DNA from 2 places in the Bradyrhizobium sp. IC4060 genome. Region 2 is predicted to be linked to the other one. Evidence: riboswitches for the same ligand, from Rfam matches in the RefSeq annotation. Region 2 holds a riboswitch; the other holds the start of a gene.

Region 1 (16,817 bases), on a different contig from region 2:
ACTCATCGAAACGTGCAAACTCAATGCCGTCGATCCGTTCGCCTACCTGTCCTCCACACTCACCGCCATCGTAAACGGGCACAGGCAGATGCATATCGACGTGCTGATGCCGTGGAACTATTCGCGGCGGACAAATGGCTAAAGTTTGCAGGATGCCCTGATCGAACGAGCAGTCACCTGCTGAACTGTGATAGCTGTTCGACAATAAGCACGATTGCGATAGTAATCATCGCGACACCGGAAGCTTGTGCGACCAGCCGAGCAATGCGTGGTCTGGTTCGAAGGACAGCACGTGAGGTGGCCGACACTGCTGTGTAAATCACGGCACAATTGATTATGTGAACTACGCCCAGCAAGGCGATTTGTGCCGATATCGGCCACGTAGACAGACGACTGGTGAACTGCGGTAGGATGGCCAGGAAGAGCAGCAGCGCTTTAGGGTTGATGCCGCTGATACCAAAGCCGCGCGTCAGCCACTGATACCAACTTCCTGTCTGCTGTTGACCTGCTTCCGGAAGGGGCGGGCTCCGTGAAACCGCAAGCCCAAGATAGAGCAAGTAGGCCGCGCCGATCAGTGTAAGCCCAGTTAGGACAGACGGCACGCTGGCGACGATGGCTCCCACACCAGCGGCTACTACTGTCGTGATTGCTACGTACCCCAGCAACATTCCAGCCACGGCAGGCACTATCGCACGATCCTTCATGCCTGCCGATATCGCGTAAGCCCAATCGGCTCCTGGTGTCAGGACAAGTGACAGCGACAAAGCCCAAAAGGCGGCGACCAAACCGATTTCCATCTCATGCACCTCTGATTGCGAGATGCGGATTTTTACGGCGTCGCTGGCGAAATGTGCTCCCAAATTATTGCAATGAACGAGCGATCTGAGGCATATTCTCTCGCATGGACGCAATTGACCGCAAGATACTTGCTATTCTTCAACGCGAAGGACGCATTTCTGCTACCGACTTAGCGGAGCGCGTCGGTTTAAGCCTTTCGCCTTGCCATCGTCGATTGAGAGCGCTGGAAGAAGCCGGAGTGATAACGGATTACAGAGCCTCCGTAGAGCCATCGAAGCTGGGCCTTGGGTTTGCGGCTATTGTTTATGCGACTCTTCGCGAGGGGAGCAGAGAAAACGTGTTGGCGTTCGAGAAGGCGCTGCTCGGGGTGCCCGAGATAGTCCAAGCCCAGCGACTCTTCGGTGAGCCTGATTACATGCTTCACGTCGTCAGCAAGGACCTAGCTACATTCCAAAGACTGTACGACGACAGCCTTCTCGCCCTGCCACACGTCATGCGCCTCAATTCGACGTTGGTGATGAAAAGTGTAATCCCGAGCCGACCATTCCCGATCTGATCTCAGGTGGGAGGAAAACACCGCTTACGCTTCTCCGCGTTGCCGGCGAGATCACTCCTGCATCGCTTTGCTGTTATCAGGCCCTTGCGGTTGACTCGAGAGGACTTTGCTGCCTGCGGTCGAGTTCGAGTTGATGATGATTGAGCGATCCTTGCTGGCCGCTTAGCAAGGATCAGTAGGTACCTTTCGGCGAGCAGCCGTGCGACAGAGCATGTTGTCCTGATTTGCTGGGAGTGCGTCGAGCCGAGTCCAGATGAGTGGTGCAGGTCCATCTTTCAAATCGATCGTCGGCAGAATCCATTGTTCGCTACTACACGCCGCTCGCCGCGAGACATCTCACCGGGCGATCATGGCGGCGAAGGTACGGTGATTTACGGCGCTCAAACGCCTCAGCCGGCGAGCCACCCATCACCGGCACTCGGTGAGCGCAAGTACCTCGCCCATGAGGCACTCTGGTTCGAGGATAGTCACTTCCGAGCCGTTCTGCTCGCTTTGATTCCTCCGCAGGCCCGCTCGTTGATGTGCACTCGCGTTCTACGCGATCTAAAGTGCGGTCGAGCGCGTCGATGGCTGACCAGAGCGGCTCATCGAGAGATCATTCTTTGTCGCTTGGCCAGCGATGAGCTCCCTTAACTTTTCGGTCGCGTCAATGGCCGCCTTCATGGCAACACGATGGAAGGAGGACTGGAGCATGACGCGAACACGCAACGGAGCTCCGTAGCGCAGGATGGCTAATGGTCGCGGCAGCGTTGCCTCGCGATGAAGGCGCTGGGCGTACGCCGACCGTGTTCGCCTACGAGCGGCGGCCAAAAGGAAGCAAGCTTGCCGGACGTTACCATAGGTCACGACAGGATGGATCGCGACCGATTGCTCGCTTCAGATTGATCAATATACCTGGAGTAAGCCCAGGCTCGCCGGATAGCCAGCCCCGGAAAACCGCGGCCCGCGCTTCGTACTCTGCGGGAGAGTAAAGCCGCCCGAGTCCGCGGCCCCGGCGCGGCTTTAAAGGCAGATCGGCGTGTCCTTGGCCGCACGCGCAGCAAGAAGCGCGAAGCACCCCCCTCAACCTAGTGGAAGTCGGACTTCCTCTCTGGCCTTTCTCACCGCATCGTAGACTCTGATCTGCAGCATGGGACGGCGTCTCTTGAGCTCCACCGCTCCATCCTTGCTCGCGTACTCGGTTTTGAATTGACCATCCACTTCGAGCACATAACCGGAAGCTGGGAGTACACGAGAGGGTGCGACCATTCTGTTCCTTTCGAGCGAAAAGTTTGACCGCAGGTCCCGCCTGAGCCGCGCCGGCAGGATATTGTGCGAATTGATGACGTGGCGCGAGCACATCTAACCATCAAGAATTGAGCGCGCTATCAAGACATCCACTACCGCTTTCGCTGAATGCTCTAGGTTCTGCTCCATGGTCCTGAGATGAATATCCGGTGTTTCTGGTGCCTCGTAGCAGGCGTCGATTCCGGTGAAGTTCTTGATGTTGCCTGATTTCGCCATTGAGTACAGCCCTTTCGGGTCTCGCCGCGCGCATTCCTCGATCGGCGTATCGACAAAGACTTCTATGAACTCTTCGTCGCCAACAAGGATGCGCACCCTGTCCCGTTCGGCTCTCGTGGGCGAGATGAACGAGCAGATCACAATCAAGCCGCTGTCGGCCATCAACTTGGCAACTTCACCGACACGCCGAATGTTCTCCACGCGGTCCGCCTCCGAGAAGCCCAGATCGGCGCTTAATCCGTGTCGGAGGTTGTCGCCATCCAGCAGCATTGTATGCCGCGACATCGCAAACAGCTTTTGATCAACGAGGTTCGCAATCGCCGACTTTCCCGCGCCGGACAGGCCGGTGAACCAAATGACGCAAGGCTTCTGATTCTTGAGCGCGGCACGTTCCCTCCTATCCACGGATAGGGCTTGCCTAGCAATATTGGCGGTCTGCCGCAGCGGAACGGCAATCATGCCGGCCCCCGCCGTACGATTGGTGTAACGATCGATGACGATGAATGATCCGGTCTTCCGATTGACGTCATAAGCATCGAATACTGCGGGCATTGTGGTCGCAACATTACAGAAGGCGATCTCGTTCAACGAAACCATCCCGGCGGCCAGATGCGCACAAGTGTTGACGTCGATCCGATGCCGAATTTCGGTAATGCTGCCGGAAATCGTCTGCGATCCGATCCGCAGGATGTAATTGCGTCCGGGAGCGAGCGGCTCCTCGTCCATCCAAATCACATAAGCAGCGAATTGGTCGGCGACCTTCGGTTGATCGTCCGGTCGGGACAGAATGTCGCCGCGGCCGATATCAATTTCGTCTTCCAGTGTAATGGTCACCGCATCCCCGGCTTCGGCGCCGACAAGGTCGCCACCGTGGGTCACGATCCGCTTGATGCGCGTGGTCCGTCCCGACGTGGCGACAATGATCTCATCCCCCGCCGAGATCCTCCCCGAAACCACCGTCCCGGCATAGCCCCGAAAATCCGGATTTGGCCGGTTCACCCATTGTACCGGAAAGCGGAAAGCCTGGCTTGCGGTGCCGGACTGGATGTCAATGCTCTCCAAATATTCAAGCAGGCAGGGACCACGATACCAGTCGGCACGCGCGGAGCGGTCTACGACGTTGTCGCCGTATCGCGCCGAGATCGGGATCGGAACGATCGAGGTGAAGCCGAGACCGGCGGCGAAGGCCATATAGTCGCACGCGATCCGATCGAAGCACTCCTTGTCGTATGCGACAAGATCGATCTTGTTCACTGCCAGCACGATATGACGAATACCGAGCAGCGCACAGATAAAGGAGTGGCGGCGCGTCTGAACCATCACGCCTTTGCGGGCATCGATCAGGATAATGGCGAGCTGGGCTTGCGAGGCGCCGGTAGCCATATTGCGGGTATACTGCTCATGGCCGGGAGTATCGGCCACCATGAAGGAGCGCCGCGGCGTAGTGAAGAAGCGGTAGGCAACATCGATCGTAATGCCCTGCTCCCGTTCGGCCTCGAGGCCGTCCACAAGCAGCGCGAAGTCGATGTTATCCCCGGTGCTACCGTACTTGATGCTGTCGCGTTCCAGCGCCGTGATCTGATCGTGGTAGATCATCTTGCTGTCGTGCAGTAATCGGCCGATCAGCGTCGATTTACCGTCGTCCACCGAGCCACATGTGATGAATCGTAACTGATCCTTCGTCCGGGCCGGAACCGGTTCCGTTGTCGGCTCTGTAAACATCAAAAGTAGCCTTCCCGCTTCTTCTTCTCCATTGAAGCGGCTTCATCGGTGTCAATTAGGCGCCCCTGGCGCTCCGACACGGTCGCGGTCTGCATTTCTGCGACGATACCTTCGATCGTCGTCGCATCGGATTCGATAGCCCCGCTCAAGGGATAACATCCAAGGGTGCGAAAGCGGATCATCCGCATTTCCGGCGTCTCGTCGCAGTTAAGCGGCAATCGCTCGTCGTCAACCATGATCATCGCACCATTTCGATGCACTATCGGTCTTCGTTTTGCGAAGTAGAGCGGAACGACCGGAATTTTCTCGATCATGATGTATTCCCACACCTCGAGCTCGGTCCAGTTTGACATCGCAAACACGCGCATGGTTTCGCCCTGGCGAATCCGTGTGTTGAATAGGCTCCAGAGCTCCGGCCGTTGATTACGGGGGTCCCATACATGTCCGGCCGAACGGAAGGAGAGTATCCGTTCTTTCGCGCGACTCCTTTCCTCATCGCGCCGGGCTCCGCCAAAGGCGGCATCAAATCCGTGGAGGTCGAGCGCCTGTTTCAGCGCGTCCGTTTTCATCACCTGGGTATGTAGCGCGGAGCCGGAATCGATCGGATTGATCCCACGCGCGCTGCCGTCCTTGTTGACATGGACAATCAGGTCGAGGCCGAGCCGCCTGGCTGTCGCGTCTCGGAAGCTGATCATCTCGCGGAACTTCCAGGTCGTATCGACGTGAAGCAGGGGGAAAGGTATTTTTGCCGGATAGAACGCCTTGATCGCAAGGTGTAGCAAAACGCTTGAATCTTTTCCGATGGAGTAAAGCATGACGGGCCTTTTGAACTCGGCGACCACATCACGCATGATTTCTATCGATTCAGCTTCGAGACGGTGCAGATGTTTTGGCAGCATATATCTTGTTTTCGGTGCAGGATCTCTGTTCTTCGCCGCTCTATGGCTCCAGCCCAGAGCGGGGAATATCCGCGGCAGAAATGGCCGGCCAAGGCGCACGGCTCGTCAATGAGGCCAAGACCCGTTCGACAGCACACTTCGGACGCGGCAGCATATCGCATTCTGCCGCTCGTACGGCCGGCGTGCGGCACACCTGATCGGAGATCAGCGTGCCGGTTAAGTTGGCTAAATCAACCAGCGTGGCTTGATCACAAGCATTCAGAGTCCTTAGGAGCTCCCGAGGATCTGCTCAAGCCGCGCGACCTCGCCTCGCAACATCTCGATAGCTACGTCCCGGTTCTCCGAAATGTTCCAAGTAGTGTGGGCCGACTCTCCAGCGTGAGATAAGCCGGACAGTCCTCCCGCCTTGGCACTTCGCAAATCCCACCAGGTTCGGAATATCCGACGATAGAGTTCGGTTACTTCCCGTCCCCTGTCCAGAACTCCGGCTTTCTGGGCATGCAGCAGTTCCTGCTCATATCCGAGTTCCACCAAAAGCTCGGCACCGACCAGATCGGTCACGGTTTGCATCTCTTCGACGCTCAATTGAGATTGCCATGATTTGACAGAGCTTTCGTCGATGGTGTTTCGTTCCAGGATTTTTCGGTCTCCAAAGCTGCTGGACTGAAGATAATCTACTCGTCCCATGCTCGCCGATGCGACGCCTCCTGGATCACAGCCGAGCGCTGTCAGTAGACGCTGGATTTCCTGGTCCGGGTGCGCCACGAGCAGTTCGTATTGCACCAAATGAGTCTGCGGGCGAATACGTTGCGCGGCGAGCCTAGGAAGACCCAAAACCAAATCGGCCAGTGAAGATATTATGCCATCGGGCAGTCGAAGCATGAGGTCAGCGAGACTGGATACGCTCACCGGCTGCGCGCTTTCTGCCCGCAGTGGGATGCCCCACGTCGATTTCAGTGAAGCGGCGATGGCGTAGGGATTGCGCATCAGAAGGATGTGTGGCGATTCCGGATAGACGGATTCAACAAATTCAAGTGCCGTCCAATAGCGTGGTGTCTTATCTATGATGATGCGCTTACCCGCTTTTGCCAGATACTGATCGTATGCTGCATCTGCAAAAGCGCGGCTAACGATCGTGCGATCTATCCGTCCCAAGAATTCGGAGGTGGCGGCCTCAATTAGAGAGCTGCCGGCCGGATGACGCCGATCCACCTTGCCAATTGCTTCAAGCGCCAGCATTAACCAGGGTTCAGGCGGAGCCACAATGTCTGGATGGAGCTGCAGCAAATGTGCCAGGAGTGTGGTCCCGGATCGTGGAAGACCAAGGAGAAAGCACACCTCAGGTGAACGACCAAAACGTCCGCTCATCATTCAGACACTCGTGCTTGGCAAGCGCCATCTGTCGGCGCTAGCTCGATTGGGCGAAACAAAGCCGGCCGCCGGATCACATGGGGGCAACCGCTTGCGTACAAGGAGTCGAAAGGACAAGAATTTTGTCTGCCACTCATGACTTGAGACCCGTTCAGTCCGATCGGGCGGGATCACAGAACGATAACTGCAATCGCTTCCCCGATTGCTCGACCGATAAAACGAAATCAAGCAACAGCTCAATTGCACGAAGATTGACTGCAAATATAGCAAAGGTTGAAAAGAACTATACGGACGTTTGCCAAAGACCGCGCGCGGCACATCATGCGCTGGGGCATTGAAGAGGTAACTGCGACATGCACGTTGCTGAGGCTCGGCATACACAAACGTAGGCATATGAGCGGAGTGCTGCAAAGAAGCAGACTATAACGCGGACATCACACATGGCAGGACGCAGCAATCTTCTCAGCGCGGTAGCGATCCAGACGCTACTTCCAGTGAGCACCGCCGTTGGTCGGCCAACACACTGGATCGGCCGTTCATGTGGGAGATCCTCGATTGGGCCATCACCAAGGTAATGTCTTCACTGCCGATTGGTCACAACCGTTGAGACCACGTCTAAGATAGTCCGTCAATAATGAGAGGATGCTGGAGCTCCCACCGCGACAGTGAACCAGGATCCAAACACTCTCTCAGCGCGGATCCGTAAAGCTAATTTCCGACAAAATTTCTATGGGTACTGAGGGCGGCCCAGCGAGCCGCCCTATCGCGCCAGTACCAGCGCTGCTCAAAACTACCGTTGGTGTCCGAGCCCGATTCCAAGATGCAAGGCCTTCTGGCGGAGCGCACCGACGCTGCGTTTGGTCATCTTTGCTATTTTTATGACCGGGGTTCGGGCCTTCGAATGGACTTTGAGCTCCTTGATATCTGCCCTCGTCCATTCGCGCCGCTTAACGCGTTTCTTGGTTGCTTTCTTCACGATGAATGCTCCTTTTGAGAGGAGCGGCTTGTAGCATAGTTTTCACGGCACGACGACCGCAAAAAACAGACAATATGATAGAAGTGGCGCCAGCGTATAACTTGGTCATGCCTTCCAAACGCGAGACGTCTGGGCTAGTACAACTGTGGAACTGTAAACTTCATATACACCTCGCGCTCTGAGAACGTTCCAATCAACGCCCTTCTATTCGCAGCTAAGCAACTGACACTCTCTGGAATGAGTAAGCCAACCCCGAGATCAGTTTAGCCGACCGTCGTCTCGACCACGCTGATGTGCATGAAGAGGCCAGATTCTCCATCCCTCAGGTTAAATCAAGCCAATATCCCTAGCCGCGTTGAACAACTTCGCAATACCCATTACAACGCCACTGTTTCCAAATGTGAACTTCGAGGTGTAGTTGAGTACATCACCATCAGCAAGGGGGTGATCGGCTGACCGTCACGCCGGCAGCGGTTTACGTGGGCTCAATCGCTTGCCGTGGGGCGCTTTCTGCCCGCGTTCGTTCCCACCTGCGAAGTCAAAGGGGCGGTTGCTCAGCTTTCGGCTGTTGCGCGATTTGTCGCTCAACCTACGCCTGCATAGCACACCGATCTAAGTGTTCGAGCGTCTCAAAATATTCCCTTCCCTCCTCGGTGAGGATCCAGCACCCGGCCTCCCGCATCAGCTTTGGCCGAAAATACCGAGTTGGGGCGCGCGGCTGCGCTGCGCTTCATACGAGCTGGCCACTCCGGGCCGCTGCTATACAGATAGCCAATGCTGCTTAACGACTTCGATGCTTGCCCGACCGTGCGGCTGGCCGGCAGCATCTTGAGGTAGACAGCTGAAAACTCACGCACACGCCCTTGACCCAAGGAAAAGCCCGACAACGCCTATTTTGCGGTAAGCTCCAGAGGCGCGCCCCGCCTTCAAAAGAAAGCTTCCTCCTTAAGCCCAATGCGCGACACCCGCCTGCTGTCGCCGCGGTAAGCACCGCTTTCGACGGCATCGGCCACATCCTGCCCGAAGTTTCCGAAGAACGGTTCAGCATTAGATAGCTGCGTTGACTAGGAGTGTGACGAGGTCTCAAGTGTCGCCTTGGACCGGTACGAGATCAAACGACGTCGGTGGTAACCACGCTGTTGTACATCTTGACGAATGACGTCGCTCACGGAACGAACCGCCCGCTTCTTTCTCTTCCAATTGCCGTCCAATCCCGCGGGGATCCCAAAGCCTGTCGGAATGACCAAAAGATCGTGTCTTTGGTTCAAATAGATATCGAACATGTGGTGTCTTTTGTCGCACGAGCGTAGACCGGCCGTTCATCGGTTTGGTGACATCGAAGCAACAGTCTCCCTTAAAGTCACTGGACGATCAAATGACATTCGAAAGCTCCCGTCCTGATACGTCAAGACCGTCACGGGCACGATGGTGGCGCAAGATGTGAGCGTGTTCACGTCCCAACTTAGGGTCCGCTGACAGGCGCACTCGCCGATCGTCGGCCTGAAACGTGGCGAGAGTACATCTAATTGACTCAGCTACTTTGCGGCTTTGCGGAACCTACGCTACAGTTTTTTGGTTCTGGCAACTAGTTGATGCAGCATAACCTTGACCAGTCCTAGCGAGCACACCCTCGCCAGCTATCAGGCTTCCCAAGCAATGGCTTTACGAGGCGCCGCCTCGGGAAGCAGACGATTACGTTTATCGCCGGTATAGTTGAAGAAATCCTCCGTCCCGTCTTCGCGGACCGTGTCGAGAGTAAAGCAAATAAAGATCCACCTATGGCGGTGCCGAGCCGGTATGACCGGAAAGCGACTGTGTTCAAGGATCCGGGCCAGTTCGGGGCAGGCGTCGTTGACTAAAACGACGTCAGGAGGGACCGAAAGGACGTTGATATCTATGTAAAGACTGGACAACGGCAGATCGTCATCGTCGTAAGCTGGGGAACCATTTTTGAGTGGTTCGGGCGCGACTATCACTTGCGCATTGCTTCTGGCAAATAATCAGCCACCTTTTCAAGACCGCACGAGCAAAGGGTCATCGGTCGATGCACCTTCACGTTAAGCTCCCGCAACGGGTTCACAATTCCTTCGACGTCCTCATTCAGTTCGTCGAGATAGCGGTCCTGGATTCGGTGGCGGACCCGTGCGCCAGCTTGCGTACCTGCTGCCGCCGACGAGAGAACGCGGACAATACCACTCCCAGCGAAGCTTAAGATTGATATAAGAGAATAGATCGCAAGAGAGTTCGCGATCGTGAGCCGCATGATTGGTGGCCGTACCCACCACGACTTCCTTCACTTTCGACCCCTCGTCGTACGAATTTAAGGTCACGCTTCCGGTATTGGCCGTGCCTTCAGGATTCCACAGACCGACTGCCGATCTGTGCCGATTGTGTAAGTGGAGCGTCTGCCATAGTAAGGCTACCGCACGGAATGGCAGCGGCCGGAAGTAAGCTTGATCCGGAGCGCCGCCGCCAAGGCTCGAAGGCGGACGCCGGCCATTGTAGAAGGCGAGGTATCGTCCGCCCGAGACGCGGGCGTCGGACACAGTCTCATAGGCATGCTCGACGAATTCGTTGTCGCGCCGGGCAAGCAAGGGGGATGCCATGACTGGCGAGCACGCTGGTGAACGTCGGGCCCGTGAACTACGAGCCTTGGTCGGTGAAGATGTCCCGCTTTCGTGGAAATCTCAGGAAGGGCGAAACCCTTGCTTGCTCATGAGAAGCTCGTCCTTGGGGATCCTCGAAAGGCTGATTGGATGGATTAGCTAATGCAGGTGAGGTTCGAAGCTCCAACACATCGGCGAAGATTGTCCAATCGCGGACACTCTTTTGCTTGCAAAAATCAGTCTCCGCCTGCTGAGCAGCAGCACTCAGGGAGGCGGCATCGACCTTGAATGCTGCCTGGCACGCACGATGCTCGCCGCCAGTATCGTCACAAACGGTCTTAATAAACCGAACATTAAATGAAGGCATGCCCCTCTCTTCCCGTGGTTCGCTTATCTACTATTCTGCCATTCGCACCGAGAGTACTTGATCTGCCTCAAGCAGCACCCCAAGAGGTCTGTCCGCTCGTCCGAAGATAGATCCAGATGTAACAGCGCGGCGCGAGCCGCTTATTGTCGCGAAGAACAGGGATGGCCTGTCTGTCCTACCTGCCTTATCGCACGACGCTTTGAGCCGAGGGGCAGCGCCTCTCAGGAGCCTCATGCCGACGACCGGGAAAATCAAGTGTTTGATCGAGGATTGTCTCGCAGAGACGATCGAGGGCAACATGCACTAGCATTGCAGGCGCGCGCGTGCAGATTTTCCATATGCGGCGGCGAGGCACTATACGCGCAGGCGATCGTGCAGCAATCAGGCAAGGAACCCCGATCTTGCATCCGACAGTCCACCAGCCGCCGCCACAGCAAAGCCGATCATAAGGCTTGTCGCAGCCCACGTTTCCACGAGCCCAGGTCCGGACTTCAGTGCCAAACCCTAAGGGTGGGATCAGCCCCGGCAAGGCTACCGACAATGAAAGGCGAACAATCGTTTGACCATCCGCGTGCACGGAGCAATGAGGAAAAATGCTGCCGTAACCCTTGGAGCGTGAGTTGCGCCTCAAATCAACACGCTGGCGTCTTGCAGAGAGTGCGAGGCCCTGGCGGACTCCCGAGTTCGGACATGTCGACTGCCAACGCGGGCGTCTGTGGCACGTAGCTGCCGCTCGAGCTCAACCACTCCGGATGGACTGGCCTTTTGACCCGCATCAATGCTGCGGCGACTCCGTCCTGATAGCAGTCATCTTCTAGTAAGGTCATACGCATGGCGGAAAGAACGACTTGAGCCCATGATGCTTTCATGTCCGGGTACCAGCGATCACTTTTTAGGACTCCTTCCGGACGCAGCCGAGCCGCGGGTCGATGACCTGCACATGATAAGTTGCGCCGCTTGCGATGGCGTCTACTTTATCGACCTGCGGACAGGCCCGATTATGGGCTCCGAGCGAAGCTACGTTCATTCTAATGGTGTCAACCGAATCCGGCGTCTTCGCGCGCTCGCTGGAGCGCGTGGTACGCGCGCGAGAGCGCGGCTGAGGTCGCCCGCACACCCACGCCATGACGCTGCAGAACACGGAGATGTGTCACCAACAAGAGATGTGACATGACGGAAAGCCGGACCATCTACCCCGCCGCGGGCCGGATTGCTGGAGCTGCAGACCAGTTTAGTTCGTGCAGAACAGTTACAAATACCAACAGCCGAGGTCTTGAGCTGACCCAGATCGATTCGACTGAAGCTCAGGCCTTGTTTCCCGGCGGAAATCTAAATATTTCGGTTCGCGAGCGGACCGTGTTCCGTACCAACGATGCGACGGCCGATAGCCCTCTGCCGCGGCTCACGCCATCGATACCGCGCGCCGTCCGGTCTAATCGGGCAGAGCCTGTTCGCGCGGAAACCAAGCGATGTTCGCAATGTTCACAAGGTTGTCTAAATTTGTCAGCTCGCAGCGATGAACTTCGTCCAGGATCTAATGGCGATTCGATCTGGGAGCGGCTCGAAATCATGCCGCCCTTCGATCAGGATCTGGAGATTGCCGTGATCGAGGGCAATTCAATTCACCGGGTGGTCTTTCCTTGTCGCCGGGTGTTCGGCGGATGGATCAACGCGAATACCGGAGAGCACGTCGCCGTGCAGCCGACGCATTGGCGTATCTGGCTCGGATAGCGGCGGCCATCCTGCACAATAGATTGGCGTGAGTTGAGGCAGGAACTGGGTTCGGCGTCCTCTCGTCGGAAACTATCTAGAGTTTCCTGAATGAGAGCGCCTGACGGGAAACATGTCCGAGCGGACCGATTGTGGTGGGGGCTTGCGGTGACCGTCCGGCATCACTCCTCGCATTGCTGTCGCAACCGTTCCCAATGTACTCGCGAGCGACACACCTCTGTGTAGATTTTGACTCTCAGACCAAACGATCGCTTACCACGTCATAATTAACAACGATAAATGTGTCGATATGAGTCCATATTTTCGGCGAATGTTTCTCGCCTTGATGAACCGTCGGCTATTCTCTCTCGGCCAAGTAGCGCGACGCGTCAGCGTCGTTCCTCCGGGTTCACCTCCTTCGGACCACCAACTGGGGCCTGGCATTTTGGTTGGCCCCAAGGCTTGCTCGAGATTGCGGAGAGCGCAAATGACCACAAGCAAATTCGCTTGGTCGAGAACAGACCCGAGCGCGGGATCAATGGTTTTGCGGATCGGATGCTGCACGCAGTTCGCGGGCGGCAGCGACCATGTTGGTTAGCGCAGGTCGAACCTCCTCCCAGTTGCGCGTTTTTAGGCCGCAGTCCGGATTGACCCAGAGCTGCCATTCCTGCAAACGCGTCCGAGCCAGTACCATCAGCTCCTGCATTTCGCCCACCTCGGGAACGCGTGGAGAGTGGATGTCGTACACGCCCGGTCCGATTTGATTTGGATAGTCGTACTTGCTGAATGCGTCCAGTAGCTCCATTTTCGATCGCGACGTTTCGATCGAAATGACATCCGCATCCATTGCAGCGATCGCACCGATGATGTCGTTAAACTCTGAGTAGCACATATGTGTATGAATTTGCGTTTGATCGGCAACGCCCGATGAGCAAATGCGGAAGCACTCTCCGGCCCAATCGAGATATGCCTTCCACTCCGATCGGCGCAAGGGCAATCCTTCGCGGAGTGCCGCTTCGTCGATCTGGATCATGGCCGCACCGGCATTCTCGAGATCGCGGACTTCGTCGCGGATCGCGAGCGCCAGCTGACGGCAGACCTCGCTTCGAGGAATATCATCGCGAACAAACGACCAGTTCAGGATCGTCACCGGTCCGGTCAACATCGCCTTCATCGGCTTGCTAGTTAGTGATTGCGCATAGCACCACCAGTCCACAGTGATCGGCTTCGACCGCACTACATCGCCAAACAGGATCGGGGGCCTGACGCAGCGCGAACCATAAGACTGTACCCATCCCTTCCTGGTAAATAGGAAGCCGCCGAGTTGCTCGCCAAAGTACTGCACCATGTCATTGCGCTCAAATTCGCCGTGCACGAGGACGTCAAGACCGATGTCCTCCTGCCAACGTACGGCGCGGGCTATCTCCTCCTTGATGAACCTGCCGTATTGTTCGTCGCTCATCGCGCCTAGCGCATGCGCCGCACGAGCATTTCGAACCTCTCTGGTCTGCGGAAACGATCCGATTGTCGTGGTGGGAAAAGCTGGTAGTCCAAAGCGCGCCCTTTGGATCTCGGAACGACGGGCAAATGGGCTTGCGCGCCTGCGCATCGTCTGGTCGATCGCCCTCATCCGGGTAGCGACATTGGCATCATGGATCTTCGGCGAAGTCCGGCGGGCAGTCGCAGCGCATTCCGAATCGGCAAGAGCGAGCCCAACATTTTGGTCGCCAGCGAGTGCTCGCGCCAGGATCGCAAGCTCACGCATCTTCTGAACAGAGAAAGCAAGCCAGCTCTTGACGTCGGACGTGAGCCCGGTCTCGAGTTCAACATCGACCGGCACGTGAAGCAGCGAGCAGGATGGAGCGAGCTGTACACGGTGCTTGCCGAGCTTCGCAATCGCGGGCTCCAGCCGCTGACGAAGGGACGACAAGTTCGACCGCCATACATTCCGGCCGTCGATGACCCCGAGCGACATGACGAGATCACTTCGGCCGACAGCGACGATCTTATCCAACAACTCTGGCGCTCGAACTAGATCAAAGTGCAGACCGGAAACCGGGAGGCTCAATGCGGTATCCAGATTGTCGCCTAGCTCGCCGAAATAGCTGGCAACCATGATCTTGATAGCCGGTCCCTCCTTTGCGAACCGGTTATAGGCATGTAGCAATGATTTTCGCACCGCTTCGTCCAGATCAAGGACCAGGCAGGGCTCGTCAAACTGAACCCAACTTGCCCCTCGTTCGGCCAATTCATGCAGAACGTCGATATAGACCGGTATCAAATCATCCAGTAGGGAGAGGGGCTGGAACGCGCTATCGGCACTCTTACCGAGATTTAGGAATGTGACGGGCCCGATCAGGACAGGGCGGGTTTGAAAGCCTAGAGCCTTTGCTTCCACATACTCTTCAATGGGTTTGCGAGAGCAAAGTCTGAACCCCTGTCCCTTGTAAAACTCGGGAACCATGTAGTGGTAGTTGGTATCAAACCACTTAGTCATTTCCTGCGCGGGTGCGCCAGACCCCCGCGGGCCCAGACCGCAACTCGCATCCTGATCGTCGCATTGTGATCCGCGAGCCATGGCGAAGTACGTCTTGAGGGAAACGGATTCTCCTTTCGAGGCGTAGATCTCCGGGATAGCGCCAACCATGACACTTGTATCGAGCACCTGATCATACAGCGAGAAGTCATTCGACGGAATGACCGTGACGCCGAGAGACTTCTGACGAGCCCAGTTCGCTGCGCGCAGGCCGGATGCGTCCTCGAGCAACTGCTGTTCGCTGATCTTTCCGGCCCAGTAGCTTTCAAGAGCGAATTTGAGCTCACGCCTTGGACCGATGCGTGGCGTACCGAGCGTAGCAACCGGAAGAGAGAGAAGAGACATAGTGTTAACCCCTGTTGGGGACAGAGGCCATGGCGGACGCAGGCAGAGGAAGTCGCGCGCGCGACGGCTGCTTGGCGCACCACCGAGACACCCCGCCCGTGGACCAATCTATCGTCGGGGCAGGTCTCCTGGCTCGCTGGCTCATCGCTGCTGTCCGGCCTTCCCAAAGCCGTGCGGGCTTCAGTGACATCGTTGGACAGTAGCTCGCCGCTCACAGTTGCGGGGGCAGCGCCGGCATTTGGACCGGCTTCCCTCTTAGCTCCGGATCAAGTGGGATTCGGAGAACCTCGACGAGCTTGGATTATCGGCAGGAGGACTCTTCCGTCAACCTCTCAGATTATGTGCCACGCTATCTGCGACATCTACTAGGCGAATGACCGTCCATCTCTATGATTCTCTAAACAGAGCTGTCGCAATCAGAGATGTCCTTGTCAGATGTCGGAGTGCGACTCGGAGCTGCCTTGAGGCGACGCCGCCCGCCCCATCAATGAAGGGACAAAACCAGCCCGCGTAGCGGCGATTACCGCCGTTTCGAGCAGAATGCATTCGATGCGGCTTCCGATTTCCAGCGGTTCGCCCAGCACATCCGCTGGCCAGCTATTTTCTCGACTAGAGGATCCCCATTGAACACGTCAAGGCAGGAGGCGCAATCTAGCAACATACGCGGCGAGCAGGTTGATTTTCGTGCCAGCCAGACTTCTCGGCTTCGTATCGCCAGCCATCATGTAGGCCGAACGCCGACGGCAACTTTAGCGAACCACCCGGTTCAATGACGGCAAACACACCGTCGAATCTCATCAGGCACTTGGCATCGAGGCGCTCACCTCTTCCGCAAACTATCTGTGCGGGACAAGGATGCACAAACTACGCCGATACACTGAATGGAAACATCGAAACGTGCGCAGGTCGGAAAGTCGACAATAGGGACATAAAACCCCGTGCAAATCTCCGCCTGCTGCCTGGCACGAAGAATGCAAGCCCCTCGACATGCCCAGTCTCTTCTGCTGGGGATGTCCAGCTCAGCCAATTGACGCTGTCGCTGGCTATGGAAGTTAGCGGCGCGTGACATAGAGGGGAGCGCCTGCCCGCGCGGGACAGCCGCGGGTGCCCCGTCGCGTCTCCGTAAACTTCTTGCGCTCGCTCATAGCAGGTTCAAGGTTGCCCGCCTTGAAAGATGTACGGATGAAACGTGATAGGCCGAGGGTTATGAAGAGAATGTCGGGAAGACCCGCGCTATGGCTTCGCATGGGCGGACTTCTAATCTGCCTAGCCTGGCCGGCTGCCATGAGTAACACTATTCGCGCCAGCGACAACCCACTTGTCGAAAGACTCAAGTCAACGTGGCGAGCGCAAGATGGTGAGACGATAGAACAAATCATCTCCAATGTCTCGAAGGTGGCACAGTTCGTCCCTCAGATGTGGGGGGTC
Region 2 (14,320 bases):
GACACGCCCTGCGCGACGATGCCGTGGTCGCCGGCGAAGATGATGATCGGCACCCGCGCGGCGCGCGGCTGCTCGGTGGCCTGCAGGCCCGCAAGCTCGATTGCGAGCTGCTCGAGCCGGCCGAGCGCGCCGGTCGGCTTCGTCAGTTGCCCCTGCCGCGCAATGGCCGCCTCGCGATGAACAGCGGAGACCTCGGGGCAGTTCTGGGTAACCCATTCGGGAAGCATGCTGCTCAACGCCTGCGCTTGATGGTGTAGCTATCCATGATCCAGCCGTGCCGCTCGCGCGCCTCTTGCCGCAACGCGACGATGCGCGGGCCGACCTCGGCCAGCGCGCCGGACATGATGATCTGATCGGGCATGCCGAGATAGGCACCCCACCAGATCTGCAGGCCTTCTGGATCCAGCGATTGGAACGCCGTGCCGCCATCGAGCATCACGACGACGGTATCGACGCCCTGCGGCCAGCCGCCTTCGCGCAAGCGCCGCCCCGTCGTGACCAGGAACGGCTCGCCGATGTCGTTGAGCGGCAGCGCATGCGCCGCGCACAGCGCCTGGATCGAGGTGATCCCAGGCACGACTTCGATTGTCGGCAATGGATCGAGCCGCCGCGCAATGCGCAGCGAAGAATCATAGAGCGAAGGATCGCCCCAGATCAGCAACGCGACCTTGCCGTCATCTTCGAGATGCCCAGCGATCGTCTGCGACCAGGTCGCGGCCACCGCATCGTGCCAATCGTCGACGCCCTTGCGGTAGTCCGACTCGGTCGCATCGCGCACGGGAAGGTCAAACTCGGCAATGCGCGTCGCTTTGTTGGTGAGCACACCGGCGCAGATCGTTCGCCTGAGATCGGCGAGATCGGATTTCGCAGTCCCCTTGCGCGGGATCAGGATGAGATCGGCGGCGTTGATGGCGCGGGTCGCGGCGCGCGTAAGCTGCGCGGGATCGCCGCAACCGATGCCGATCAGGGAGAGCGTGAGCATCGCGAGCGCGATGGGCGGCCACACCGGCCGCCCATCGCTGATCTCTTACGCCGCGTTGTGCAGGCGCGGGGTGACGAGGCCGGGCGCGGTGACGCCGCGCAGCGACTTCGCCAGCGCCAGCACCGCGAGATCGGCGAGCGGTTCGATCACGATCACCAGCGCATAAGCGGCAGCGAACGTCCCGACGCTGGCGAGATTGCTCATCGCAAAGCCGGAGCCATAGAGCGCCCAGAACGCCACCCATGCGATCACGCCGGCCTGGTAGGTCGTCGAAAGCGCCAGCGCCTGACCGTATTTCAAATCGACATAGGCGGTGTTGCGAGGGATGATCCGCGTGGCGATCGCCTGGATCGCGAACAGCGGCACCAGCAGCGTGGTGACGTTCATGCCGTATTGCGGCAGATCGACTGGCTCCAGCAGCATGCCCTGAAGCAGCAGGCCAAATGCAAGGCCGAAGGCGGCGGGCGCAGCACCAAAGAGCAGGAACAAGGTCGAGCCGAGGATGAAGTGCACCTCTGATACCCCAACCGGAAAGTGCGGCAGGATCTCGAAGAAGACGAAGACGAGAGCGGTGGTGGCCAGTGTCCGCGCCGCGAACGAGCCGGCGCCCTGCTCGCGCACGGTTTCGACCGCGAGCTTCAAGGCAACGCCGCCTGCGGCGATGCCGGTTGCGTAACTCAACACGAGCTTGGCGCCCGTCACGATCCCGGGTTCGATATGCATGGCTCAATTCCTTTCCGCCGTCACACCCGACGGCCTTGGCCTCAATACGTGCACGGCCGGTCTCCTGGCTCGCGGTTCACTGGGTTCTCCGGCCTTCCCGGACCTTGCGGTCCAGTGGCGGTTCGGAGGCCCTCACCGCTTACAGTCGCGGGGGCGGCTGGGGTTTTGGGCGCCGCAACTGGGTCCGCCCATCCCCATTCCCGATTATGCTCCGGCGCTTTGCGCCGCGTCGAGCACCATGCCGCTCTTGTGTGCCCCTTTCGCATCGCGGGCGTCAAGGGGCGAACCGATGCCGGAGCCGTCATGCCGGATATTCTCCCGCCAGCGCGCCGAACAGGATGACGGCGGCGGTGGAAGCGGCGCCGCCGCGCCCAAGCTGCTCGGCGAGCTCGGCAATCGTGGTGCGGACCAGCCGTTCGTCGGGACGCCCGAGAGATTCGGCGAACAGCGCCGGGGTGCTGGGCGCAAGGCCGTGCGCGATCAATTTTGCGGCAAGCGCCGGAAAGGTGCGCCGGCCCATATAGACCACGGTCGTGGCCTCGGGGTCGGCCAGTGCCGCCCAATTCAGATTGGGCGGCAGCTCGCCGGTGACGTCAGCGCCGGTGATGAACTGCACCCGGCGGGAGGTATACCGGCGGGTCAGGGGAATGCCGGCCTGGGCGGCGGCGACACAGGCGGAGGTGACGCCGGGAACGATCTCGTAGCCGATGCCGGCCTCGCGCAGCGTCTCGATCTCCTCCTCCAGCCGGCCGAAAATGCCGGCATCGCCTGACTTGAGCCGCACCACGCGCGCGCCGGTTGCGGCATAGTCGACCAGGAGACGGTTGACGTGGTGCTGCTTGGTCGAAGGACGCCCGGCCCGCTTTCCCACCGCGACGAGATTGGCGCCGGGCCGTGCGAGATCGAGGATCGCGCCGGAGGCAAGATCGTCATAAAGCACGACGTCGGCCTCGCGCAGCCGCGTGGCGCCCTTCACCGTGAGGAGCTCGGGATCGCCCGGACCGGCGGAAACGAAAGAGACAAAACCGCTCACCGGTCCTCCGCGATCAGATGGAAGAACGTGCCGGTGGCATGGCCACGGCGCGAGCCGGTTTCGGCAATGACCGCGCCGGTGGCATCGTGCACGACCGCGAGCGGCGTATCGGGCTGGGCGAGGATGGTCGAATAGTGGAACTCGTGGCCGCGCAGGCGCGCGCCAGGCTGATGCCCCGGCATCGGCGCAGCCAGTTCAGCAAGACGATAGCCGAGATGCATGCGGCGCTTGGCAAAGCTGGTCTCGAGGCCAAGCAGCCCCGCCATCTCATGGCTGATACCGTCGGCGTCGGTCAGGCCTGCGCCCAGCACCATATAGCCTCCGCATTCGCCATGCACCGGCCGCGTCTCGGCGAAAGCGCGCAAGCCGCTGCGAAAGCGCGCATTGCCCGCGATCTTTCCCGCATGCAGCTCGGGATAGCCGCCCGGCAGCCAGCACACGTCGGCGCTCGCATCGGGTGCTTCGTCGGCCAGCGGCGAGAACGGCACGATCTCGGCGCCCGCGGCGCGCCAAGCTTCCAGCATATGCGGATAGACGAAGGAGAACGCCGCATCGCGCGCCAGCGCGATGCGCTGGCCGGGCGGCGTCACGTTCAATCCGTTCGCCACAGCTTGCGGCGACCATTTGCCTGCCGCGTGGAGCACCGCATCGAGATCGACGTGCTCGGCGACAAAGCGCGCGGCCTCGTCGATCAGCTCGCCGATCTCGGCCTGCTCCTCGGCCTGCACGAGGCCGAGATGCCGCTTCGGCAGGCTGATCTCGGCATGGCGCGGCAGCGCGCCAAACACTTTGATGCCGGCCTCCTTCAGCGCGCGCCGCACCAGATCCTCATGGCGCGGGCTGGCGACGCGATTGAGCACGACGCCCGCAAGGCGCACGCCGGCGCGGTAATCGCGAAGGCCGGCGGCGATCGCTGCCGCAGTCTGCGCCTGGCCGGAGGGATCGATCACCAAAACCACCGGCCAGCCCAGCATCTCCGCGATATCAGCGGTCGCTCCCGTGCCGGAGACGCCGCGCGCGGCGACACCGTCGAACAGGCCCATCGATCCCTCGGCGAGCACGACATCTGAATTGCCGCCACGGCTGACGAGATGCGCGATGGTGCTGCGATCCATCGCCCAGCTGTCAACGTTGACCGAGGCGCGTCCCGTGGCTGCGGCGTGGAAGGCGGGATCGATATAGTCGGGGCCGCTCTTGAAGCACTGCACGTTCAAGCCGCGATTGCGCCAGGCGCGGGCGAGCGCCAGCGTCAGCGTGGTCTTGCCGACGCCGGAGGCCGGCGCGGAGATGACGAGGCTCGCCGGCATCACGACGCCTCCGGAAAGCGCGGCTCGGCACCGACGGGCCGGTAGCGGCGGTCGTAATCGGCGGCATAGAGACGGCTCTCGTCAAAATCGGCAGCGCCAAGCGTCTTGCCGACCAGGATCAGCGCCGTGCGCTTCATCTCGCCACCCACGAACGCATCGAGCGTTGCGAGCGTCGCACGCACGATGCGCTGCTCCGGCCAGCTCGCGCGCCAGACGATCGCGACCGGGCAATCCGCGCCGTAATGCGGCGTCAGCTCGGCGACGACCTGGTCGAGCAGATGGATCGACAGGTGGATCGCGAGCACCGCGCCGGTCGCAGCGAACGCGGCGAGCTTCTCGCCCTCGGGCATCGCGCTGGCACGGCCCGGCGTGCGCGTCAGCACGACCGTCTGAGCAAGACCGGGCAGCGTCAGCTCAGCCTCCAGCGCGGCCGCGGCAGCCGAGAACGAGGGAACGCCGGGTGTCACCGAGTAGGGAATCCCGAGCGCACGCAAACGGCGGAGCTGCTCGCCCATCGCCGACCAGATTGAGAGATCGCCGGAATGCAGCCGCGCGACATCCAGGCCTGCCGCATGCGCGGCTGCGATCTCGGCGATGATCTCGTCGAGCGACATTGGCGCGGTGTTGACGATACGTGCGCCGGGCGGGCAATGCGCCAACACGCCCTCCGGCACCAGCGAGCCGGCATAGAGACAAACCGGACTGGCCGCGATCAGGTCGCGGCCGCGCAACGTCAGCAGATCGGGCGCGCCCGGCCCGGCGCCGATGAAATGCACGGTCATGGGCCGTCTCCTTCGGCAATCGCCGCGGTCGCGGTGCGATCCTGCGAGACAACCCGTGCTGCAATCAACCGCGCGCGCGGACCGGCGACCGCGAGCGCAGCAGCCTCGGCTACAGATCCGGTGCCAAATTTCTCCGCGATGAGATTCGATTGCGTGGGCGTGTCGATGCCGGCCAGTGTCGCGACCGGAACGGCCCTGATCGGCACGCCGCATTCGCGTGCGAGCTGCTTCAGCGCCTCGATGTCGGCCTTATCGCTGACGGTTGCCATCGCCGCAAGCCCTTCCGCACCGCCCGCAGCGAGCAGCGCTTCACGCAGCGAAGCCAGCGTCACATCGCGCTTGAAGCCGAGTCCGGCGACCTTCATCGCACCACACTCCACTGCACCACGGGGCGTGCTGCCTCCCACGACCGATAGCGGCCGAGCGGGGCGGCATGAGAAATTTCGGCCCGCATCAGTTCGCCGCCGTGACGCCGATGCAGCTCGCCGAGCAGAGCTTCCGTCTCCAGCGTCACAGCATGCGCCACGAGCCGCGCACCCGGCGAGAACCGCGGCCAGATCGCATCAAATAACACTTCGTCGAGACCACCGCCAATGAAGACGGCATCCGCCGCTTCCAACCCGGCAAGAGCTTCCGGTGCCCTGCCCGTGACGACTGTGATCCGATGTGCCAGACCGAAGGCGGCTGCATTCTTGCGGATGTTCGCGGCGCGATCCTCGCGCGCTTCGACTGCACTCGCCGTCCCACCACACAGCGCCCACTCCACGGAGATCGAGCCTGAACCTGCGCCGATATCCCACAGCCGCTCGCCGGCACGCGGCGCCAGCGCCGAGAGCGCAAGCGCGCGCACCGGCCGCTTGGTGATCTGGCCGTCGTGAACGAAGACGTCGTCCGGCAGGCCCGAGCTGCGAGCAATGCCATGTGCGCCCCTCGCCTCCACGGCTACTGCCACTGGGTTTCCAGTGAGATCATCAGAAAAATCCTTGGCGCGATACTCCTGGACACTTTCGCGCGGCCCGCCGAGCGCGGCGAGAATCCAGAATGTCGAGGAGCCCCAGCCGCGTTCCGTCAGCCATTTCGCAAGATCGCTGCCGGCCTTGCCATCGCGTACCAGGCAAATGATGCGCGCACCGCGCGTCAGATACGGAACGAGACGTTCGAACGGTGCGGCGTGAAGCCCGAGGCAGACGGTGGACTCGAGTCGCCACCCCAGCTGCGCGGCCGCAAGCGAGAAGGTCGAAGGTGCGGGATGCGCGATCCATTCGCCGCTATCGAGCTTCTCGGCGAGGCTTGCGCCGGCGCCATGCCAGAACGGGTCGCCGGAGGCGAGCACCACCGTCGGCCGATCGCGGCAGCTCAGCACGACATCCGCATCGAACGGCACCGGCCATGGACGACCGCGGCTGCCAATTTCGGCAAGCGCAAGATGGCGCTCGCCGCCGAACACGGTTTCGGCCTTGGCAAGCGCCTTTCGGCTTGCCTCCGACAGCCCGGCAAGGCCATCTTCGCCGATACCGATGATGGTCAGCCAGGGATCAGACATGATTCGCGCCCTCATTCTGGGCGGAACGGCCGATGCGAGCCTGCTCGCCGCGGAGATCGCGCGCGCCGGCATCGATGCCGTCTATTCCTATGGCGGCCGCACCCGCGCGCCCGCCGATCAGCCGCTGCCGACGCGCATCGGCGGGTTTGGCGGCGTGAGCGGGCTGGCCGACTACATCCGCCGCGAAGGCATCACGCATGTCATCGACGCGACGCATCCGTTCGCTGCCGAAATGAGCCGTCATGCGGTCGAGGCCTGCGCGGACACCAATGCGCCGCTGATCGCGCTGGAGCGCGCGCCCTGGACCAGGGTGTCCGGCGACAACTGGATCGAGGTCGCCGACGTCAACGCCGCCGTTGCGGCCCTGCCCGAGGTGCCGACAAACGTGTTCCTCGCCATCGGCCGTCAGCACATCGCGCCGTTCGCGGCCAAGCCGCAACATGCCTACACGCTGCGTTTCGTCGATCCGCCCGAAGCGTCGCTGCCCTTCGCGGCCGATGTGATCGTATCGCGTGGCCCCTTCACCCTCGACGGCGAGTTGGAGATGCTGCACACGCGCGGCATCGCCTGGATCGTCGCCCGCAATTCCGGCGGCGACGGCGCGCGCGCCAAGATCGACGCGGCGCGCATGCTCGGCCTTCCCGTAATCATGATCTCGCGACCAGAGCTGCCCGAGCGCCACAGGGTCGAGAGTGTCACTGACGTGATGCAATGGCTCGGTCATTCTGCGCGCCTCGGCGCATAGACCCAGCGGCCGACGCGGCGCGTCTGCGAGTTGCCGAGGATCACCAGCGTGCGCATGTCGGCCATCTCGGGCGTCGCCTGGTTCAGCGTCACGATCTCGATCTTTTCATCGGCCGCGCTGATCGCGCGCGCGAAGATCATGAGACGCTCGCCGCAGCCGGCCTCGCGAAGCAGCGCCAGCGCACGGCCGAATCCTTCCGGGCGGCTGGCCGAGCGCGGGTTGTACATCGCGATGGCAAAATCGCCTTCCGCCGCGAGGCGCAGGCGCTTCTCGATCACCGCCCACGGCTTGAGATTGTCGGAGAGATTGATCGCACAGAAATCATGGCCGAGCGGCGCGCCGGCACGCGCGGCGGCCGCCAGCATCGCGGTGACGCCGGGCAGCACACGGATCGAAAGTTCACGAAATTCCGGCGCCTGCTCGAGCGCCTCGAACACGGCGGATGCCATCGCGAACACGCCGGGATCGCCAGAAGAGACGACGACGACCTGACCGCCTTCGGCGGCAAGCCGCAGGGCTTCGCTCGCGCGTTGCAGCTCTTCGCGATTGTCGGATGGATGCAGAGTGAGCCCAGGCCGCGGCGGCACGCGCGCGACATAGGGCGCATAGCCCAGAATGTCGGTCGCCGTCGCAAGCGCGGCGGAAACTTCCGGCGTCACCAGCGCGTCGCTGCCCGGCCCGAGGCCCGCGATGGTCAGTGTGCCTGTCATTCGGCGGCATCCAGATGCCGGCCCTTGCCGTGCACGAGCACGATCGCGAAATAGGGACAATCGGCCGCATCGATCTCGGCGAGCCGCACCACGCGCTCGCCTGGCATGGTGCCACGCTCAACCAGCCAGGCATCGGCGAGCCGCCCGGCGGAGCTGAGCGCGCGGCGCACTTTTGCGAGATTGCGGCCGGTCTTCATGACGACCAGTGCATCGGAATCGCGCATGCGGCGTTCGAGCTCGGCCTCGGGCAGCGTGCCCATCAGCACCGTCGTCACGTCGTCGCCGAGCGCGATCGGCCGGCCGACGCCGTTCCAGCAACCGACCATGCCGGGAATGCCGGCGATCACCTCGATCTCGACGCGGCTTTGCAGGCGCGTGTGCAGATGCATGAACGATCCGTAAAAGTAAGGATCGCCCTCGCAGAGCACGACGACGTCGACGGCGCGCGAAAGCCGCGCCAGGCGCTCGGCCCATTCGTCGTAGAAGCCGGCGAGCAGCTGGACATATTCGGGGCTGTCGAAAGCGATCTCCGTCGTAACAGGATATTCCATGGGATATTCGGTAACGCCCGCAGCCAGCATGCCATCGACGATGCGGCGCGCCTGACCGGGCCTGCCCTTCTTGCGAAAATAGGCGACGTGGCTAGCGCCCCGCACCGTACGATCGGCACGCACGCTCATCAGATCAGGATCGCCGGGGCCGAGACCGCAGCAGATGATGCGTCCCATGGCTATTCGCTCCGGCTTGCCAGCGCGTTCACGGCAGCAACCGTGATGGCGGAGCCGCCGAGGCGGCCTTCGACGGTGAGCGCCGGTGCCGGCGGATCGGCCATCAGCGCGGCCTTGGATTCGGCCGCGCCGACGAAGCCGACCGGACAGCCGATGATCGCAGCCGGCCGCGGGCAGTCGCGATCCTCCAGCATGTTGAGCAGATGAAACAGCGCGGTCGGTGCATTGCCGATCGCGATGATCGCGCCATCAAGATGCGGCCGCCACAGCTCCAGGGCCGCGGCCGAGCGCGTGTTGCGCATGGACTGCGCCAGCGCGGGCACGGCGGGATCGCCGAGCGTGCAGATCACGGCATTGGCCGCGGGCAGTCTTGCCCGCGTAATGCCTTCGGACACCATGCGCGCGTCGCACAGGATCGGCGCCCCCTTCTGCAAGGCCGCGCGCGCGGCAATCGCCATATCAGGGGTGAAGCGGATATGCGCCTCGAGGCCAACCATCCCGGCGGCATGGATCATCCGCACCACCACCTGCTCCTCGTCCGACGTGAAGCGCGCGAGATCGGCCTCGGCCCGGATGGTGGCAAAGGATTGCCGGTAGATCACAGCGCCGTCGGTCTCGTAGGTGTGCGGCATCAGTTCCCTCCGACCAGGATGGAGGGATCGCTGACGATGTCGGCGCCGTTCAGCCCGCGCAGGACCGGCGCGTCGCGGGTCGAGCCGTCGCGGACGAGATCGAACCCGGCGCGCGTCGCAATCAGGGTAACCGCAGCCGCGCCGGAATGGGCGCAGCCCTTGCCGCAGCCGGAGACGTGGAGTCGCGCGTCGGCGGGGATGCGCGGCGCCAGCGCCGCGGCCAGCGCGCGCGTATCGGCATGGGCCTCGCGGCAGCGCGGCGCGCCGCTGCAGGCGATGACGCGTAGGGCCGGATCGAACGGCTCGGTGATGAGCCCCGTCCCGTTCGGCATCTCGCGCTTGCCTTCGCTCAGCACCATCCGCCACGGGGTCATGCGCAGCGCATGGCCGCAAGCAGAGAATTGATGCAGCGTCGCGTGCAGCATCTGCCCGAACGCAACGCCAACCATCGCGCCTTGCGGATAGTGCCCGGGACGCACCGCGGCCATCACCGGCGCAGGCTCGGTCTCGCCGCGCAAGGATTGAGGCAACACGGCGCCGGATGCGATGTGGGCTGCCATGCGCCCTCGCCCGCCGTTTGCACCGCCGGAGATGATGAACCAGCTTGCGAGCGCCAGCGCCGCGCTCACGGCCTGTCCGCGTTCAACGGAACGACCGAGCTTGGCGCCATCGGCCCGCACCAGGAGACCGCCCGAGCGGTCGCGCTCGATGCGGATGTCGGCGGAATCGCCAGCGAGAACACGCGACCGCCCGTCATCGATGGCGAAGCCGAACTTGGTGGGAAGCGCCAGGCCAGAATCGGCAAGCGCCTCCTCGAGCTCCGCGGCGAGCGACTGCGTTTCGTCGCCGTTGCTCCAGAACGGCGTCACCAGGATGTTGCGCCTGGCTTCGATGTCGGCGTCGGGATCGAGCAGTGCCAATCGCGCAAGACCATCGAGCAACGGCCGATGGCCGTCCTCATTCACGCCCCTGATCTGCAGATTGGCCCGGCTCGTGACGTCGATCAGACCATTGCCGAAGCGCTCGGCGAGTTCCGCAAGCCCGGAGATTTGTGGTGCTTCAAGGCGTCCCCCGAACGGACGCACGCGCACCACGAGCCCGTCGCCCGATTGCATCGGGCGCAGCGCGCCGGGACACCAACCCTTGACCGTGGTCGCGCTCATGAGGCCTCCCGCAGCGCTGCCGCAATCGAATTGCGACGTGTTCGCCAGAGCGAGGCCTCGTGCAGGCGCGTGAAGCAGGTTTCCATTGCGGCGAGTGCGGACGGATTTTCGCGCGCCATGAAGGCGCGGACGTCGTCGTTGCCGAGTGTCGCGTCGTAATAGAGGTCGAACAGATGCGGCGGCACGGGGCCGGCGAGATACGCAAAGGCGGCCATGTGCTCCAGCGTCGCGGTGATCTCGGCGGCGCCGCGGAAACCGTGGCGCATCATGCCGGCGATCCAGGCCGGATTGGCCGCGCGGGCACGAACGACGCGCGAGATCTCTTCCGTCAGCGTGCGCGCATGCGGCTCGCCGGGCCGCGTCGCATCGAGGTGATAGAGCGACGGCACGCCTGCCCCGAGGTGCACGGCAGCCGCGGCGATGCCTGCCTCATGCGCGGCATAATCGGCGGCGAGCAGCAGATCGGTTTCGGGCAAGTCCTGGACGTGGACAAAAGCGTCGGCGGACGCGAGACGCTGTTCGATACCTGCGCGATCCGGCTGCATCGTGCCATCGGCAGAGAACGCCCAGGACGATGCCGACAGCCACGCTTCGCCTGCGGCCTCGCGCGTGTCCGGCGTGAAGGCATCCGGGATAGCCGAGAGGCCGACGCCGTATTGTCCGGGCCGCGGCGCGAACACGCGGGACGCACGCTGGCGATAGGGATTCTCATCGCCCTCGTCCTCGCGCGCGGCGAGCGCCTCGGCGGCGGCTTCGAACAATTGCCCGAGACCCGCGAAGACGTCGCGGAACAGGCCGGATACCCGCAGGGTGACGTCGATGCGCGGACGGCCGAGCTCGGCCGGGGCGATGATGTCGTAACCGGTGACGCGGCCGGAAGCGTGATCCCAGCGCGGCGCAAGGCCCGCCAGATGCAGCGCCATCGCAAACTCTTCGCCTGCGGTGCGCATGGTCGCCGAGCCCCAGAGATCCACCACGAGGCCCTTCGGCCAGTCGCCGTGATCCTGCAAGTGACGGCGCAGCAGCTCTTCGGCGAGTTTTATCCCCTGCGCATGCGCCGACGGTGTCGGCACCGCACGCGGGTCGACGGCGAAGAGATTGCGCCCGGTCGGCAGCACATCCTGACGCCCGCGATACGGGGAGCCCGACGGCCCGGGGGCAACGCGTTTTCCGGCGAGCACGGAACGCAATGCATCGCGCTCCGCTTCGCCGCAGGCACCGCGGCCGAACACGTGCAGGCCATCGCCGAACTGGCTCTCCTTGAGGTCGCAGACGAAGCGGTCGATCCGCGGGATGGCTTCGGCCGGTGCGGCCATTGCATCGAGGCCGAGATCGTCTTCGAGGCCCGCCGCGCGCGCCTCGTCGCGGATCGACGCGATCAGGCGCTGGCGACGGGCGGGATCGAGACCGTCAGCGGTCGAATATTCGTCGAGCAGCCGTTCGAGCCGACGAAGCCCCTCCGGCACCGCGGATGTCTCAAGCGGCGGCGGCAGATGGCCGATCGTGACCGCGCCGATGCGCCGCTTGGCCTGCGCGGCCTCGCCGGGATCGTTGACGATGAAGGGATAGATGACGGGGAGATCGCCGATCAGCGCTTCCGGCCAGCACGCTTGCGACAGCGCCACGGATTTGCCGGGCAGCCATTCCAGCGTGCCATGTGCGCCCATATGCACGACAGCATCGCAGCCTTGCTGCCTGAGCCAGAGATAGAATGCGACATAGGCGTGGCGCGGCGTGCAGGCGAGATCGTGATAATCGGCATCGCGCGAGGCCGCGTCGCCGCGCTCGGGCTGGACTGCGATGACCGACCGGCCGCACGCGATGGCGGCGAAGTGGAACGCACCATCGCGGCAGCTCGGGTCGTTTTCCACCGCGCCCCAGGCGCGCGCGAGATCGTCCTGCAAGGATTGCGGCAGGCGCGACAGCCCCGCTCGATAATCGGCGACGCCCCAAGTCAAACTCTGCTTCAACAGTGTCTCGCCGAGCGCATCAACCGGCGCAACGTCGAAGCCGACCTCAGCGACATCGGAAATCAAAGCCTCGACCGACGCCAACGCGTCGAGACCAACGGCGTGCGCGATCTGATGCGGACGGCCCGGATAATTCGAGAGCACGATCGCCAGCCGCTTCTCGCCGGCGGGCTTCTCCGCGAGGCGACGCCAAGCCGCGACGCGCGTGGCAACGGCGTTGACGCGCTCTTCGTCGGGCCTGTGCGCTAGATGCGCGAATTGCAGATCGGGATCGCGCTGACCGGCCGATTTGAAACTCACCACGCCTGCGAACAGGCGGCCGTCGACCTCCGGCAGCACGACATGCATCGCGAGATCGCCGGGCGACAGGCCACGCAGTGATTCCGCCCAATCCTCGCGCCGCGCCGTCGAGAGCGCGACCTGGAACACCGGACAGGACGCGGCATCGAACGGCGTCGTGCCGTCATCGCCAAGGGCCGAGAACGCCGTCGCATTGACGATCGCCGCCGCAGGATGTTGCGCCAGATGCGCGCGCAGCCAGTCGGCAACGCCCGGCGCCTTCAGCGAGGTGACGAACACGCCGTAGGCGTCAAATCCCTTCTCGCGCAACGCGGCAATCAAGGCGTCGACCGGCCCGGTATCGGCGGCCGTGAGATAGGAGCGATAGAACGTCACGAGTGCGCGCGGCTTGCCCTCGCCGCCCGCCGGCGCGGCAATGACGCCGCGCGCGGGATCGTAGAATCCCATCTCGGGCACGGTCATCTCGCCGATGACCGGGCCGGCATAGAGGCCCGAGGCCAGCGCGAGCTGCGCGATCGCGGCTTGCGCGGCGACCGGGCCACCGGAGTCGCAGAGCACCTTGAGCCGCCGCAGCGTCGAGACCGGCAGGGTCGAGTACGCATCCAGCCGCGCGTCGTCGCGGCCGTCCGCCGGCAGCACGGCGAGCACGATGTTGCGCTCTTGCGCGAGTTGCTGGAGCGCCGCGAGCCCGTATGCCCAATAGGACTCCCCGCCGATCAGGCGCACCAATATGCCCCGCGCCTGCGACAGCGTCCGTTCGATATAGGTGTCGACCGACAGCGGATGACGCAGCTCCGCGAGATTGGCCAGCCGCAGCGACGGCAGGCTGCCCCGACCGCGGCGCCAGCCGGCCGCAAACGCGGCCAAATCGGAATCCGAATACGAGAGCACCACGAGATCGGCCGGGTCCTGGCCGATGTCTCTTGGCGTCGCGGTCTCCTCGAGACCGCGGCTCTCGCGGAAGACGACGTGCATCAGATGCCAGATCCTGAAAGACCAAGTCCTGCCTTGATGGCGGCCTCGTCGATATCGCCATGCTCGCCGATCACGACGAGCTTCGACTGTCTGAGACCCGCGCCCCATGGCTTGTCGAACTGATGGCGCACCCGCTCGCCGACCGCCTGCAACAACAGGCGCATCGGCTTGCCAGCGACCGCGATGTACCCCTTCGCCCGCAGCACGTTCTGCTCGCGCGCCAGTTTCTGGACCGATGCGACCAGCGCGTCGATGTCGGCGACCTCCGGAAGGTCAATCACGACCGAGGCAAAATCATCGTGCTCGTGCTCCTCCTCGCCGTCATGATGCGATGGCCGCGCGGCGAGATCATTCTCGGCGGCAGCGCCGAGGCCGAGAATGACGCGCGCATCGATCGCACCGTCGGTGACCGGCAGCATCGGCACGCGGCGCGGCATCTCGGCGGTGATCGCCGCTTTTGCGGCTTCGATTCCGGCTGCGCCCGCAAGATCGGCCTTGGTCAGCAGCACGATGTCGGCGCAGGCGATCTGGTCCTCGAACACTTCCGACAGCGGCGTTTCGTGATCGAGATTGTCGTCCGCCGCGCGCTGCGCTTCCACCGCAGCCGGATCCGGCGCGAAGCGGCCGGCGGCGACAGCCTCGGCATCGGCCAGCGCGATCACGCCGTCGACCGTGATGCGCGAGCGGATCTCCGGCCAGTCGAACGCCTTCAGCAGCGGCTTCGGCA

Evidence for each region. A riboswitch is a leader RNA that binds a small molecule or an ion and turns the genes downstream of it on or off. The one in region 2 is predicted to bind cobalamin.
Region 1: another riboswitch for cobalamin. It lies ahead of metE (5-methyltetrahydropteroyltriglutamate--homocysteine S-methyltransferase); the one in region 2 lies ahead of I6F16_RS05130 (energy-coupling factor ABC transporter permease).

Annotation. Positions count from the first base shown of each region.
Region 1 covers NZ_JADYVJ010000023.1:43,419-60,235, forward strand. Annotated here, with positions in the region: partial or broken gene I6F16_RS35385 (IS66 family transposase) at 1-142, shown strand, start outside; gene I6F16_RS35390 (LysE family translocator) at 174-860, opposite strand; gene I6F16_RS35395 (Lrp/AsnC family transcriptional regulator) at 902-1,354, shown strand; gene cysN (sulfate adenylyltransferase subunit CysN) at 2,696-4,579, opposite strand; gene cysD (sulfate adenylyltransferase subunit CysD) at 4,579-5,535, opposite strand; gene I6F16_RS35410 (sulfotransferase) at 5,746-6,849, opposite strand; gene I6F16_RS35415 (hypothetical protein) at 7,640-7,825, opposite strand; gene I6F16_RS35420 (hypothetical protein) at 9,466-9,801, opposite strand; gene I6F16_RS35425 (hypothetical protein) at 9,798-10,088, opposite strand; partial or broken gene I6F16_RS35430 (IS3 family transposase) at 10,243-10,501, opposite strand; gene I6F16_RS35435 (hypothetical protein) at 11,969-12,529, shown strand; gene metE (5-methyltetrahydropteroyltriglutamate--homocysteine S-methyltransferase) at 13,044-15,389, opposite strand; cobalamin riboswitch at 15,490-15,694, opposite strand; gene I6F16_RS35445 (nodulate formation efficiency C protein) at 16,674-16,817, shown strand, end outside.
Region 2 covers NZ_JADYVJ010000001.1:1,079,223-1,093,542, forward strand. Annotated here, with positions in the region: gene cobT (nicotinate-nucleotide--dimethylbenzimidazole phosphoribosyltransferase) at 1-227, opposite strand, end outside; gene cobF (precorrin-6A synthase (deacetylating)) at 233-982, opposite strand; gene I6F16_RS05130 (energy-coupling factor ABC transporter permease) at 1,028-1,705, opposite strand; cobalamin riboswitch at 1,742-1,961, opposite strand; gene cobA (uroporphyrinogen-III C-methyltransferase) at 2,007-2,738, opposite strand; gene I6F16_RS05140 (cobyrinate a,c-diamide synthase) at 2,735-4,045, opposite strand; gene cobM (precorrin-4 C(11)-methyltransferase) at 4,045-4,827, opposite strand; gene I6F16_RS05150 (cobalamin biosynthesis protein) at 4,824-5,192, opposite strand; gene cbiE (precorrin-6y C5,15-methyltransferase (decarboxylating) subunit CbiE) at 5,189-6,370, opposite strand; gene I6F16_RS05160 (cobalt-precorrin-6A reductase) at 6,369-7,115, shown strand; gene cobJ (precorrin-3B C(17)-methyltransferase) at 7,091-7,825, opposite strand; gene I6F16_RS05170 (precorrin-2 C(20)-methyltransferase) at 7,822-8,553, opposite strand; gene I6F16_RS05175 (precorrin-8X methylmutase) at 8,556-9,185, opposite strand; gene cobG (precorrin-3B synthase) at 9,185-10,348, opposite strand; gene cobN (cobaltochelatase subunit CobN) at 10,345-13,593, opposite strand; gene cobW (cobalamin biosynthesis protein CobW) at 13,593-14,320, opposite strand, start outside.